Regions from separate parts of the Streptomyces sp. NPDC090127 genome, predicted to be linked through region 1. Evidence: riboswitches for the same ligand, from Rfam matches in the RefSeq annotation. Region 1 holds a riboswitch; each other region holds the start of a gene.
What was found. A riboswitch is a leader RNA that binds a small molecule or an ion and turns the genes downstream of it on or off. The one in region 1 is predicted to bind cyclic di-AMP.
Positions count from the first base shown of each region.

Region 2: linked by a shared signal. The riboswitch ahead of ACIPPS_RS09625 (peptidoglycan DD-metalloendopeptidase family protein) and the one ahead of ACIPPS_RS30785 (M23 family metallopeptidase) in region 1 are both predicted to bind cyclic di-AMP.
Region 3: linked by a shared signal. The riboswitch ahead of ACIPPS_RS29880 (transglycosylase family protein) and the one ahead of ACIPPS_RS30785 (M23 family metallopeptidase) in region 1 are both predicted to bind cyclic di-AMP.
Region 4: linked by a shared signal. The riboswitch ahead of ACIPPS_RS14990 (C40 family peptidase) and the one ahead of ACIPPS_RS30785 (M23 family metallopeptidase) in region 1 are both predicted to bind cyclic di-AMP.

Region 1 is NZ_JBIVDE010000010.1:121,144-124,340, reverse strand. Features, by position in the region: gene ACIPPS_RS30795 (HPr family phosphocarrier protein) at 1-245, shown strand, start outside; gene ACIPPS_RS30790 (GntR family transcriptional regulator) at 450-1,154, opposite strand; gene ACIPPS_RS30785 (M23 family metallopeptidase) at 1,346-2,131, opposite strand; cyclic di-AMP (ydaO/yuaA leader) riboswitch at 2,144-2,310, opposite strand; gene ACIPPS_RS30780 (M16 family metallopeptidase) at 2,536-3,197, opposite strand, start outside.
Region 2 is NZ_JBIVDE010000002.1:911,738-914,934, forward strand. Features, by position in the region: gene ACIPPS_RS09620 (SGNH/GDSL hydrolase family protein) at 1-198, opposite strand, end outside; gene ACIPPS_RS09625 (peptidoglycan DD-metalloendopeptidase family protein) at 368-1,330, opposite strand; cyclic di-AMP (ydaO/yuaA leader) riboswitch at 1,335-1,500, opposite strand; gene ACIPPS_RS09630 (tyrosine-protein phosphatase) at 1,890-2,702, shown strand; gene ACIPPS_RS09635 (DUF6126 family protein) at 2,718-2,882, opposite strand; gene ACIPPS_RS09640 (helix-turn-helix domain-containing protein) at 2,903-3,197, opposite strand, start outside.
Region 3 is NZ_JBIVDE010000009.1:290,097-293,293, forward strand. Features, by position in the region: gene ACIPPS_RS29875 (transglycosylase family protein) at 1-990, shown strand, start outside; cyclic di-AMP (ydaO/yuaA leader) riboswitch at 1,250-1,423, shown strand; gene ACIPPS_RS29880 (transglycosylase family protein) at 1,427-2,119, shown strand; gene eno (phosphopyruvate hydratase) at 2,454-3,197, shown strand, end outside.
Region 4 is NZ_JBIVDE010000003.1:923,499-926,695, reverse strand. Features, by position in the region: gene ACIPPS_RS15000 (LysR family transcriptional regulator) at 1-706, opposite strand, end outside; gene ACIPPS_RS14995 (LysE family translocator) at 779-1,405, shown strand; gene ACIPPS_RS14990 (C40 family peptidase) at 1,517-1,993, opposite strand; cyclic di-AMP (ydaO/yuaA leader) riboswitch at 1,997-2,194, opposite strand; gene ACIPPS_RS14985 (hypothetical protein) at 2,509-2,814, opposite strand; gene ACIPPS_RS14980 (ATP-dependent Clp protease proteolytic subunit) at 2,822-3,197, opposite strand, start outside.

The DNA of each region.
Region 1 (3,197 bases):
GCCTGCACGCCCGCCCCGCCTCCATCTTCGTCCGTGCCGCCACGGCCTCCGGCGTCCCCGTGACGATCGCCAAGGCCGATGGCAACCCGGTGAACGCCGCGTCGATGCTCGCGGTGCTCGGTCTGGGCGCGCAGGGCGGCGAGGAGATCGTGCTCGCTTCGGACGCCGAGGGCTCCGAGGCCGCGCTCGACCGTCTGGCGAAGCTGGTTGCCGAGGGGCTCGAGGAGCTCCCCGAGACCGTCTGACGCGTCTCGGCCGGACGGACGTCCGGGCCGAATTCCGGAGAGGCTTCCGGGACGAATTCGCGAGAAGCCGCACACGCCGACATAACGGCGGGTGCGGCTTCTTTCTATTCCCGAAGCATTTCCACGGAGATCGGGGCAGCCCGATCCCGGGGCCGCACGAAGAAAGCCGTCCGCAATTCCCACTCTTTGTATACGGCCTGCTCGTTAATTCCGGAGGCTCGCCGTGTTGACGACGTGTTGCGAACCCCTCACAGTCCCGGCCCGCCCCGCGCGCTCCCCCCGGCCGGGCCGCTTCAGCCGGTGCAGCAGCAGGGAGCGCTCCGCGTGCAGCGCGGTCAGGGCCCGGGCCCGTTCGGCGTCGCCGCGCGCCACCGCGTCCACGATCGCCCCGTGCTCCGCCCAGGCCTCCACGGGCTGGGCGGGAGCCTCCACCGCGTACATCCAGGCGATCTTGTGCCGCAGCTGGGTGAGCAGGGCGGTGAGCGCGGGGCTGCCCGACGCCTGGGCCAAGGTCTCGTGGAACCAACCGCCGAGCGAGCGCAGGTCGTCCCCCTGGCCGTGCCTGGCCCGCTCCTGCCCCAGCCTGACCAGGCCGCGCAGCACCTTGAGGTGCGCCTCGGTACGGCGCTGGGCGGCGCGGGCCGCGCCGAGCGGCTCGAGGAGCGACCGCATGTCCAGGAGGTCCGCCGCCTCCTGCTCGGTGGGCTCGGCGACCTGGGCGCCGGCGTGGCGCCGGGTGATCACGAAACCCTCGGACTCCAGGGTGCGCAGCGCCTCGCGGACCGGGACGCGGGAGACTCCGTAGCGGCGGGCCAACTGCTCCTCGGTGAGCCGGCCGCCGCGCTCGAAGACGCCATGGACGATGTCGTCCCGGATCGCCGTGCACACCGACTGCGCGGGAATGCGCATGATCGACCTCCGCCTCGAATACGCGCGAAACCGGTTGTTCGGCGACTCTATTGCAGCGGGGCGGTATTTCCGACGGCTCCTCACGAACCATGGATATCTTTTGGCCGACGAAAAGCCCCGGCTCAGTACGAGCCGGGGCTTTTCTGACGTGCGCGTCCGGTACGCGATCCGGACGGGGGTGACGGCGAGGGTCAGACGGTCACGCCGCGGGCACGCAGATACGCGACCGGGTTGATGTCCGAGCCGTACTCGGCGCTGGTGCGGGCCTCGAAGTGGAGGTGCGGGCCGGTCGAGTTGCCCGTCGAGCCCGAGATGCCTATCTGCTCGCCCGGAGTGACGGACTGGCCGACCGAGACACTGATGGCCGAGAGGTGCCCGTACTGGGTGTACGTGCCGTCGTGCATCCGAATGACGACGTTGTTGCCGTACGCGCCGCCCCAGCCGGCCTCGACGACGGTGCCGGAGCCGACGGAGACGACCTTGGTGCCGGAGGCGGCGTGGAAGTCGACGCCGGAGTGGCTGCCGGAGGACCAGAGGGAGCCGCCGGTCTTGTAGCCGGTGGAGACGTACGAGCCGGCCACGGGGAGCTGGAAGGCGTTCAGGCGCTTGCGCTCGGCCTCGCGGGCGGCGCGCTCCTTGGCCTCGCGGATCTCCTTGGCGCGGGCCTCCGCCTTGCGCTTGGCCTCCGCCTGGGCGCGGGCCTCGGCCACGCGCTTCGCCTCGGCCTCGGCGGCCTCGCGCTCCTGGGCCGCGGCCTGGGCGACGATCGTGTCGGCGAGGGCGTTGTCGGCGACGACGACCTGGGTCAGACCGGTGTCCTCCGGGGAGGGGGCGTCCGTGTCGACGGCGAGCGCCGGGGAAGCGAGGGTGCCGATGACGCCGGTGGTGGCGAGGGTCGCGATGCCGGCGAAGCCGGCGCCACGGCGCGCCAGTCGGCTCGGACCACGATGCTTCCCGGTGGCACGGGTGAACGCCATGTAGGGGCTGATCCTTTCCTTCCTTCTCGCCTACCGGGTTAGCTGACGGGTTCGGAGCAGGAAGGTCTCCTACGGGCCCCTCCGCACGAGTGCGAAGGCGTCCGATTCACCCCAGGGACTTCGTATGGGTCCCCGGCTCCCCAGGCTCGCGCCTGACGGGGACTCGGCGATGACTGTCCGATGCCACGGGTGCGGCGGGTGCAACTGGCGAACAGCCGGACCGACGGTATGCGGATCATCTTTCAATCACCAAACAGACACGCCTGTTTGTAAGACATGCCACAGGGCATACGAGTACACCGCTCAGCAATACGGACAAAGAGGAGGACCCCGACGTACCGTGACGTCGGGGTCCTCGTGCGCCGCCGGGTCGCGCCGGCGCGGCACGGCGGCGGTGGGCTCAATCAGCCGCTGACGACGGTCACTTCACCGATACCGAGGGCGCGCACCGGCTCCTCGATCTCCGCCGCGTCACCCACGAGAACGGTGACGAGCCGGTCCACCGGGAAGGCGTTGACGACGGCCGCCGTCGCCTCGACCGTGCCGGTCTCGGCCAGGCGTGCGTACAACTGCGCCTGGAAGTCGTCCGGCAGGTGCTGCTCGACCTGGTCGGCGAGCGTCGCGGCGACGGAGGCGGCGGTCTCGTACTTGAGCGGCGCCACGCCCACCAGGTTCTGCACGGCCACGTCGCGCTCGGCGTCCGTCAGGCCCTCGGCGGCGAGGGTGCGCAGCACCTTCCACAGGTCGTCAAGTGCCGGGCCGGTGTTGGGGGTGTCGACGGAGCCGCTGATGGCGAGCATCGAGGCGCCGTTGCCCTTGCCGTCGGAGCGCACGACCTGGCCGAAGGCGCGGACGCCGTAGGTGTAGCCCTTCTCCTCGCGCAGGACGCGGTCCAGGCGCGAGGTGAGGGTGCCGCCGAGGCAGTACGTGCCGAGGACCTGGGCGGGCCAGACGCGGTCGTGCCGGTCGGCGCCCACGCGGCCGATCAGCAGCTGGGTCTGGACGGCGCCCGGGCGGTCGACGATGACCACGCGGCCGGTGTCGTCGGCCGTGATCGGCGGCATGG
Region 2 (3,197 bases), on a different contig from region 1:
GCCCCGGACGGCCAGGTTGGCGTAACGGAATACGTCGTGCTCCGGCAATTGGTCGGCGAGCAGGACCGCGAAACGGTCGGCCCAGCCGGCGAACGTCCCGTCGGGCCCGGGATCTCCCACACCCTCGGTGAAGCTGTCACCGATCGCCGCGTACGACCCGAATGCGCGTATGTCTCTTGATCTCGAATCGTCTGCCACGGGAGCTCATCTTTCCCTTATGCATGTGACCTACGCGACCGTAAGGAGGGGTTGACGCCGGGTGAGATACGCCACCGGTCAAGATTCCGCCAAGCCGGAATACGCCACAGGGGCCCGGCACTCGGAAGTGCCGGGCCCCTGTGGGGTGCTGCGGGTGAACGCGAAGGCGTCAGACGCCGACGCCGTGCTGGCGCAGGTAGGCCAGCGGGTCGATGTCCGAGCCGTAGCTCGGGCCGGTGCGGATCTCGAAGTGCAGGTGCGGACCGCTGGAGTTGCCGGTCGAGCCGGAGAGGCCGATCTGCTGACCGCCGGTCACGGTCTGGCCCGCCGAGACGGAGAGGGAGGAGAGGTGGGCGTACTGGGAGTACGTGCCGTCGGCGTGCTGGATGACGACCTCGTTGCCGTACGAACCGCTCCAGCCGGCCGAGTGGACGGTGCCCGCGCCGACGGCCTTGACCGAGGTGCCGGAGGCGGCGATGAAGTCCGCACCGGTGTGGTAGCCGGAGGACCACATCGAGCCGGAGGCCCGGTACGGGGTCGAGATGCCGCCGCTGACCGGGGCGACCCAGCCGGAGGAGGCCTTGGCCGGGGCGGACTGCGCCGAGCCGGAGTTCTCGGTGGGGGCCGTGGAGCGGTCCGAGGAGCGGGAGCTGCGCGTCTCGCTCGCGTCGGAGGAGGACTTCTCCGCCTTGGGCGCGGCCTTCGGGGTCTTCGGCGCGGCCTTGGGGGCCTCGGCCTTCGGGGCGGCCTTGGCCGTCGACTTGGCGCCGAGGGTGAGCTTCATGCCCGGCAGGATCAGCGACGGGTCCTCGCCGACGACCTGACGGTTGTCGGAGTAGAGCTTCTGCCAGCCGCCCGCGAGGTGGTGCTCGGCGGCGATCTTCGACAGGTAGTCGCCGGGGGCGACGGAGTACGTCTTCGGCTTCGCGGCGGCGGGGGCCTTCGCGGGAGTGGCGGCGACGGCGGCGACGGCCTTCTCGGACGTCACGGTCGGAGCGGCCTTCTCGGCGGCGTGGGCTCCGGTCGCGCCGAGCAGCGGCAGGGCGACGACGGCGCCGCCCGTGCCGGCGGCGACGAATCCACGCGTGATCGGGTTGACCTTGGGACGGCGGTGCTTACCCTTCGCGGGCATGGCGAATTCCTCTCCGTCGCCTACGAGGTGAGCTGTCGGGTTCGGACTGGAGATGTCCGGCCGCGTTCTCACGCGGCTTCACCCCGAGCCGTCCGGATCGACCGGTGCGGCGTACTTACCTGGGTCCCCCGCTCCTGCCGTACGTGGATGGGGATGGGTGCGGATTCCGGACGGTGGCAGGATTCGGCGGTCCGACCGGATTGACGGTGACGCTAGACGAGCAGGGTCGAGCCGAACAAGCCGCCGTTTTCCGTTCGCATTCCAGAGCGTGATATCCGCTCCGCATTCCGGTCACCCTCCGTGGATGACGGCGGATCGATTTCCTTTTCCGGCAGGGGAATTACGCCCGGCGATCAGGCACGGTCCGTCACTTCTATGACGCTGCTCACGCCGCGAAACCCATCTCCCCTGCAACCAGGGCGCGTTATATCGAAGGCCCTAATTCGGACAGAACGCCCATTCCCCTACCCAGAGGTGCGGAGGCCCCCCGGCACCCGGGATGATTGCGCCAGGAATCGATCAGGACCCGATCGCGATCCGCCAACCTTCAGGAGCACCCGTGACGCAGCAGCTGCCCCAGATCTCGCCGACCGAACCCGAGCTCACCGGGGTACGCAACTTCCGGGACGTGGGCGGACTGCCGACCGTGGACGGCGGGACGGTGCGCTTCGGCCGCCTCTTCCGCAGCGGCCACCTCGCGCACGCCACGGAGGACGACGCCGCGTTCCTCACCACCCTCGGGCTGCACACGATCTTCGACTTCCGCAATCAGGCCGACGTCAAGATCGAGGGCCCGGACGTCGAACTGCCCGGCGTACGGAACGTGAACATTCCGCTCAACGACCCGGCCGACGGCAAGGAGTTCTGGAAGCTCGTCAGCTCGGGCGAGCTGGAGCAGCTCCGCGCCATCCTCGGCGACGGCAAGGCCGCGACCCGAATGTCTGATTCGTACCGCAAGATGATCGTCGAGCGGACGGCGGAGCACAGCCGCATCCTCCACGCGCTCGCCGAGGACAGCGTCCCCGCCCTCATGCACTGCGCGGCCGGCAAGGACCGGGCCGGCCTCTCCATCGCCATCGCGCTGCTCGCGGTGGGCGTCGAGCGCGAGGCGATCGAGGCCGACTACGTGAAGTCGAACGACCCGCACCGCCGTTACAAGGTGCGCCGCAGCTCCACCTCCGCGGACGCGATGGCGCCCGAGGTGATGGAGCTGATCAGCCCGCTGTTCGACGCGCGTGTGGAGTATCTGCGGGCCGCGTTCGAGACGATGGAGCAGACCTGGGGGACGGCCGAGAACTACCTCACGGACGGTCTGAAGCTCAGCGCGGAGACCCGCGCGCGCCTGCGCGAGCGGCTCGTCAAGGACGCGTGACGGCGCCCCTCGCGGTCACTGGTTCTGCCCGCCGAGGGCGAACAGCAGATAGAGGAAGGCGGCGAAGAGGTGCCCCGCCACGAGGTACGCGAAGAGGCGGAGCACCAGCCCCTTGGGGAACTGGCCGGCCTCGCGCTCCTCGCCGGTGACGGGGGCGCGCTTTCCGGACTTCTCCGACATGACGGTCCTTTCCGAAGGGCTCAGCGCGGATGCGGAGCGGCGCCGTCGCCGAGACACAGCTCGGCGACGGGGCTCTGCATCAGCGTGTGGACGAAGAGCAGCTCGGCCCCGCCGCGACCGGCGGCGCCGATGCGGTGCGGGGTGAGCGAGTCGAAGTGCGCGCTGTCCCCGGGATCCAGGACGTGGACGGCGTCGCCGAGGGCGAGACGCACCTGCCCGTCGAGGACGTGCAGCCACTCCTCGCCGGGATGGACGCGCACGATGTCGGCGCGGGTGGCGTACGGAACGTGCACACGGAGCGCCTGCAGGGCCCGG
Region 3 (3,197 bases), on a different contig from region 1:
GGACGACACCGCAGACCCCGCCAGGCCCCCGCCATCGTCGTCGCCGCAGGCGTGACGGGATCGGCCCTCGCGCTGCCCCTCCTCGGAGCGGGCTCCGCCTCCGCCGCCGACGCGGCGACCTGGGACCGGGTCGCCGAGTGCGAGTCGGGCGGCCAGTGGAGCGCCCACTTCGGGAACGGGCTCTACGGCGGACTCCAGTTCAGCCAGGAGAGCTGGGAGCGGCACGGCGGTCTCGCCTACGCACCGAGCGCGGACCTCGCCAGCCGTGGGCAGCAGATCGTCGTGGCCGAAAGGGCCCTTGCCGCCGGCGACACGCAGTGGGCGACCTGTGCCCCGATCGCCGGTCTGACCAACGACGGCACCAAGCCCGACATCGATCCCGGCCCGGCCTTCCGGCCGAGCGAGCCGATCGGCCCGAGCCCGGAGTCCAGCCGGACCGTCGGGCTGCCGACCGTCGACACCCCGCCCGAGGCCCTCGCGCCGTCCGAGACCTCGTCCGCGCCCTCCGCCCCCTCGGCGCCGTCCACGACCGCCTCCGAGGCGCCCGCCCCCGGGGCATCCGGCCCCGAGTCCTCCGCTCCCGACGCGTCCACCACGCCGCCGGCGCCGACCACCTCCGGCACCGGCAAGCACCGGGGCGGAGCAGCCCCGGAAGAGACGGGCAATACGGACAAGGCCCCTGAAGCGGGCCGCCATGCCTCGCCGTCCGACGCGCCGACACCGGGTGCCGACGCCGACAAGCAGCCCACCGGGGACACTTCGGACAACCCGCCCGCAAAGGGCATCGCTGACACTATCGGCGAATACACCGTCAAGCCCGGCGACAACCTCACCGCCATCGCTCGGGAGAACGCGCTGCCGGGCGGCTGGGGCGCCCTCTATGACGCCAACCGCACGACGGTGGGTGTCGACCCGGACCTCATCCTCCCTGGCCAGAGCCTGGATCTCACGGTCGGTCAGCCCGACGGGGCGGCGGCGGGGCGCGGGTAGTTCGGGGCTGAATGTCCGGTTCTGCGCAAGTGAGACAAGGGTCTCTTCGCCTCAACTGGCGTGTCTCGTCCGCAAACTCTGCTTCCGTCACCTCTCACCTGCGTAAATACCCTTCGTCCCGAGGCAAGTAGGGGCGTTTTGTCCCGCATGGACGTCTTTGAACTTCCCCCGGGTCTGTGTCTACGGTCGTCACCGCTCGCCACCGCGGGCCCCGTCGACCGAAACGCCGAATCCTGCCGTCGGCCGATGGGAACAGTCGTCGCGTCATGCGCCGAAGGCAGGAGCGGGGGACCCAAGGTAAGCGCCGCCCCCGGCCGTTGAGACAGACGGCCGAGAGCGGCTTGGGGTGAAGCCGCGCGCAAGGTCGCGCGGCCGGGCAACTCACAGGGCCCGAACCCGACAGCTCACCTCGTAGGCGTCGGTGAGGAGAAGTCCCATGCTGTTTTCCGCCAAGGGCAAACACCGTCGTCCCTCCAAGGCCACCCGCGCCGTCGCCCTCGCCGGTGTCGCCGGTGTCGCCGTCGCCGCCCCGCTGATGGGCGCCGGCACCGCCTCGGCCGCCACCGTCTCCGAGTGGGACAAGGTCGCCCAGTGCGAGTCCGGCGGCGACTGGTCCATCAACACCGGCAACGGCTACTACGGCGGCCTGCAGTTCTCGAACTCCACCTGGGCCGCCTTCGGTGGCACCGCCTACGCGGCCAGCGCCGACCAGGCCTCCAAGTCGCAGCAGATCGCGGTCGCCGAGAAGGTCCTCGCCGGCCAGGGCAAGGGTGCCTGGCCGAGCTGCGGCGTCGGCCTCTCCTCCGCCTCGCCGAACACCGGTGCCGTCGAGGAGGCGCCCGCCCCGCAGGCCGCCCCGAAGCAGGAGCGTCAGGCCGAGCAGCCGACGACCCGCAGCGAGCAGCGGACCGCCCCCAAGACCGAGTCGAAGAAGACCGTCACCACCCCGACCGGCAAGAAGGTCAAGAAGGGCGACGGCGAGTACAAGGTCGTCGGCGGCGACACCCTGAGCAAGATCGCGGCCGCGCAGGACGTCAAGGGCGGCTGGGCGAAGCTCTTCGAGCTCAACAAGGACGTCGTCGAGGACGCCGACCTGATCTACCCGGGCCAGCAGCTTCACCTGAAGTGAGCCCGGCGGCTCGCGTGAGTCCGGCGGCTCGCGCGAGTCCCACGACCCTCCCGCGGTGACCACCCCGGTCCGGAGCGCCCTTCCCCCGTGCGCTCCGGACCGGGGTTCCGCGCGTCCGGGGCCCCCGCCGCGGGCCGCCCCGGGGCCCGGACCCTGGTTACCGTCGAGTAGATCTGAGGGCCTTTGGGCCTGAATGCGTGCCCTCGGGTCCTTTTTCGTCCCAGGGGGCGGGCGCCCGGCGGGCTGGAGCCCCGGAGCCGGTTAGGCTCTTGTCGCAAGGCCGAAGCGACCCTGCACCGCAAGCGTCACATCTAGCGTCACATCCCAGAAGGAGATGCTCGTGCCGTCCATCGACGTCGTCGTAGCCCGGGAAATCCTGGACTCCCGAGGCAACCCCACGGTCGAGGTCGAGGTCGGCCTCGACGACGGCAGCACCGGCCGTGCTGCTGTTCCGTCCGGTGCCTCCACCGGTGCGTTCGAGGCCATTGAGCTCCGTGACGGAGACAAGAACCGCTACCTGGGCAAGGGCGTCGAGAAGGCCGTCCTCGCCGTGATCGAGCAGATCGGCCCGGAGCTCGTCGGCTACGACGCCACCGAGCAGCGCCTCATCGACCAGGCCATGTTCGACCTGGACGCCACGGACAACAAGGCCTCCCTCGGCGCCAACGCCATCCTCGGCGTCTCCCTCGCCGTCGCGCACGCCGCGTCCGAGGCCTCCGACCTCCCGCTCTTCCGCTACCTCGGCGGTCCGAACGCGCACCTGCTGCCCGTTCCGATGATGAACATCCTGAACGGCGGGTCGCACGCCGACTCCAACGTGGACATCCAGGAGTTCATGATCGCCCCGATCGGCGCGGAGTCCTTCTCCGAGGCCCTGCGCTGGGGCACCGAGGTCTACCACACCCTCAAGTCCGTCCTGAAGACCAAGGGCCTGTCCACCGGCCTCGGCGACGAGGGCGGCTTCGCCCCGAACCTGGACTCCAACCGTGAGGCGCTCGACCTCATCCTGGAGGCCATCAAGCAGGCCGGCTACGTCCCGGGCAAGGACATCGCGCTGGCGCTCGACGTCGCCGCGTCC
Region 4 (3,197 bases), on a different contig from region 1:
AGACCAGGGCGTAGCCGGGCGTCCGGCACACCACCGACGGCGTCGCACCCGCCCGGGCCAACGCCCCCTCCACGCCGCGGCGCGGCGGGTGGTCCGGCGCGCTGCTGATCAGCGGCTGGCCCGCGAGCTCGGCGATCGGGAGCCGGCCCGAACCCTCCGCCAGGACATGGCCCGGCGCCGTGACCAGGACCAACTCCTCGATCAGTAGCGGCTCCAGCTCGACCCCCGGCGGCAGCGGCGCCGGTTCCGCCGGCTCGTACGTGTGGGTCAGCGCGAGGTCCACCTCGCCCGCGGCCACGGCGTGCACCCCGCCCGGCGGCTCGTACTCGGCGACCGTCAGCTCCACGTCCGGGTGCGCCCGGCGGAACGCGCTGAGCACCGGCGGCAGCAGATGGATGCCGACCGTGGTGAACGTCCCGACCCGCAGCCGCCCGCCCGACAGGCCGCTGAGCCGTGCCAGCTCATGGCGGGCCCGGTCCATCTCGTCCAGGACCCGGCGCGCCCGGGTGACCAGGAGCTCGCCCGCCGGGGTCAGCCGTGCGCCCCGGTGGTGGCGGACGAGCAGCGCGGCGCCCGCCTCCCGCTCCAGCTTGGCGAGCTGCTGCGAGAGCGCGGGCGGGGTGTAGCCGAGCCGGGCGGCGGCCCGGGTGATCGAGCCGTCCTCGGCGACGGCCACCAGGGCGGCGAGCCGCACCAGATCCTGCATAAAGCATCCCTTTGGGCAGACCCAGTAAATCGTGTCTACACACTAAAGGCTCGCGGCGGGCAGGCTGGGGTCATGGACGGACAGCTGATCGCCTTCATCGGGGTCGCGGCGGGCATGGTGGCCATGCCGGGCGCGGACTTCACCGTCGTCGTACGCGGTGCCCTCGCCTCGCGCCGGGCCGGGGTGGCCTGCGCCGTGGGAGTGGCGGGCGGGCTCGTCGTGCACACCGCCCTCGCGGTGGCCGGGCTCGCGGCCGTGCTGATCGCTGTCCCGGTGCTCTACCGCGTGCTGCAGATCGCCGGCGGGGTCTACGTCCTCTACCTCGGCGTACAGGCGCTACGCGGCGCGCTGCGCGCGTCGGCGGGCGAGCCGGCGGCGGACGCGGCGGGGGAGCGGGAGGTCGGCCGGGCCTTCCGGCAGGGCTTCCTGACCAACGTCCTCAACCCCAAGGCGCCGGTGCTCTTCCTGAGTCTGCTGCCACAGTTCGTACCGGACGGCGCGGCGGTGCTGCCGCGCACGCTGCTGCTGGCCTCGATCGTGGTGCTGCTGGCCCTGCTCTGGTTCCCGCTGGTGGCACTCGGCGTGGACCGGCTCGGCCACCGGCTGCGGCGGCCACGGGCCGCGAGGACCGTGCAGGGGGTGACGGGCGGCATGCTCGCCGCCCTCGGGGTGACGCTGCTGGTGTCACCGGGGCACTGAACCGGAGGCGAGGGTGCGGCGGCGCCACCGCGCCCCCCGCTCGCGTCGGACCACCGCACCCCCCGGGCGCGGGGACCACCGCACCCCGCTCGCGTCGGAGCGGACCGGGCGTCAGCGGACCCGGCCGTAATACACCTTGGACGACCAGATCCTGTCGAGCTTCACCCACGAACCCTTCTTGGGGGAGTGCCAGATCTTTCCGCTGCCCGCGTAGATCCCCACGTGGTACACCCTGCCACCGGAGTGGAAGAAGACCAGGTCCCCCTTCTGCCTGCTGGACGCGGAGATGTGCCGGGTCTTGTTGTACTGCTGCTGCGCGGTACGGGGCAGCGACTTGCCCGCCTTCTTGTACGAGTAGAGCGTGAGCCCCGAGCAGTCGAACCGGGACGGTCCGGACGCTCCGTACTTGTACGGCGATCCCTTCTTCGAAGCCGCGATGTTCAGCGCCTTGCCGGCGTACGAGGTCGCGGCCTGGGCCTCCGGTGCGGCACCTGGTGCCAGCATCGTGCCGCCGAGGGCGGCGAGGGTGAGAGCCGAGACGGCTCCGGCCCGGGACAGCACGGACGGGACATGAATCTGCGCACTCATGCGCAACCCTTCGTCAGCCGCCTGTGAAGGATGACCTGTCGGGTTCGGACTGGCGAAGTTGCCCGGCCGCGGCTGCGGCTTCACCCCGAGGAACGGCCCATCCGGCCGGCCGTCCCGTACTGCTCGGGTCCTCCACTCCTGCCGATCCACTCCTGTCGACCAGACATCCGGGACAGCGGCAGGACTCGGCGTCCGCCCGGACCGCCCCGCCGCGGTGGCGGGGGCTTGTCGTCGTGAGGGATCTTGACCCAGATTCAGGGCGAAATCCGAGTCGAAACGAGGTTATGTGAGGCTCCTCACGACTGATCCATTCGGGTGGACAGGCATGTTTCGTGATCGTCACAGGTTTGGCCGACGAGTCCCGGACCAGGGGTGGAATGCCCGATTCGGCCAGATGCGTACACCTGCTGTGCAACTCACCCCGCACATATGTTGATTCGTCGACTACGCCGAACGGGGGAGCGATTCCGCGGCCGCGCTGCGCCGAGTGGACCTCGACACGACACGGGGGAATGTCAACTTGCCGGAGTCTCCGGGACGGTGACGCGGCCGGATCTACGCTCCCCGTCCAACACCCGCAGCGCTCGGGCCAATGTCTCGGCGTGCACCTCGCTCTCGCCGCGCGCGTGCATCGCCGTGAGCGCGTCGCGCAGGGCGCCGACCCGTCCCACCAGCGCCTGAGCGGCGCGCAGCGCCCCATACGTATGCGAAGCCCTGGATGGATTGATGCGGCCCAGCAGATCGACCACTTCGAGGTAGGCGTCGACGAACTCGCCCTCCGCGCGCGTCAGAGCGGGCAGCGGCGGCAGATCGGGGACCATCGCGCCGTCACCTGGTCCCGGCGCCGCCCGACGCCCCCCGGTTCTGAATCACGTGGTCCACCAGGCCGTAGACGGTCGCGGCCGGCGCGTCGAGGACGGTGGTCCGGTCGATGTCGGCGTCGATCCGCTCGCCGCTCTGTCCGGTGTGGGTGACCAGCATCCCGGCCAGCATCGCGCGCTGCCGGATCAACTCCCGTGCCTGGATGTCGAGATCGCTCGGCTGCCCCCGCAACGGCTCGTCCATCGCGGGCTGCTGGAGCACGACCCGGGCGCCGGGCAGGGCGAGCCGCTTGCCGGGCGCGCCGGCCGCGAGCAGGACGGCGGCGGTCGAGACGGCCTGCCCGAGGCAGGTGGTCTCCACGTCGCAGGTGACGACCTGCATC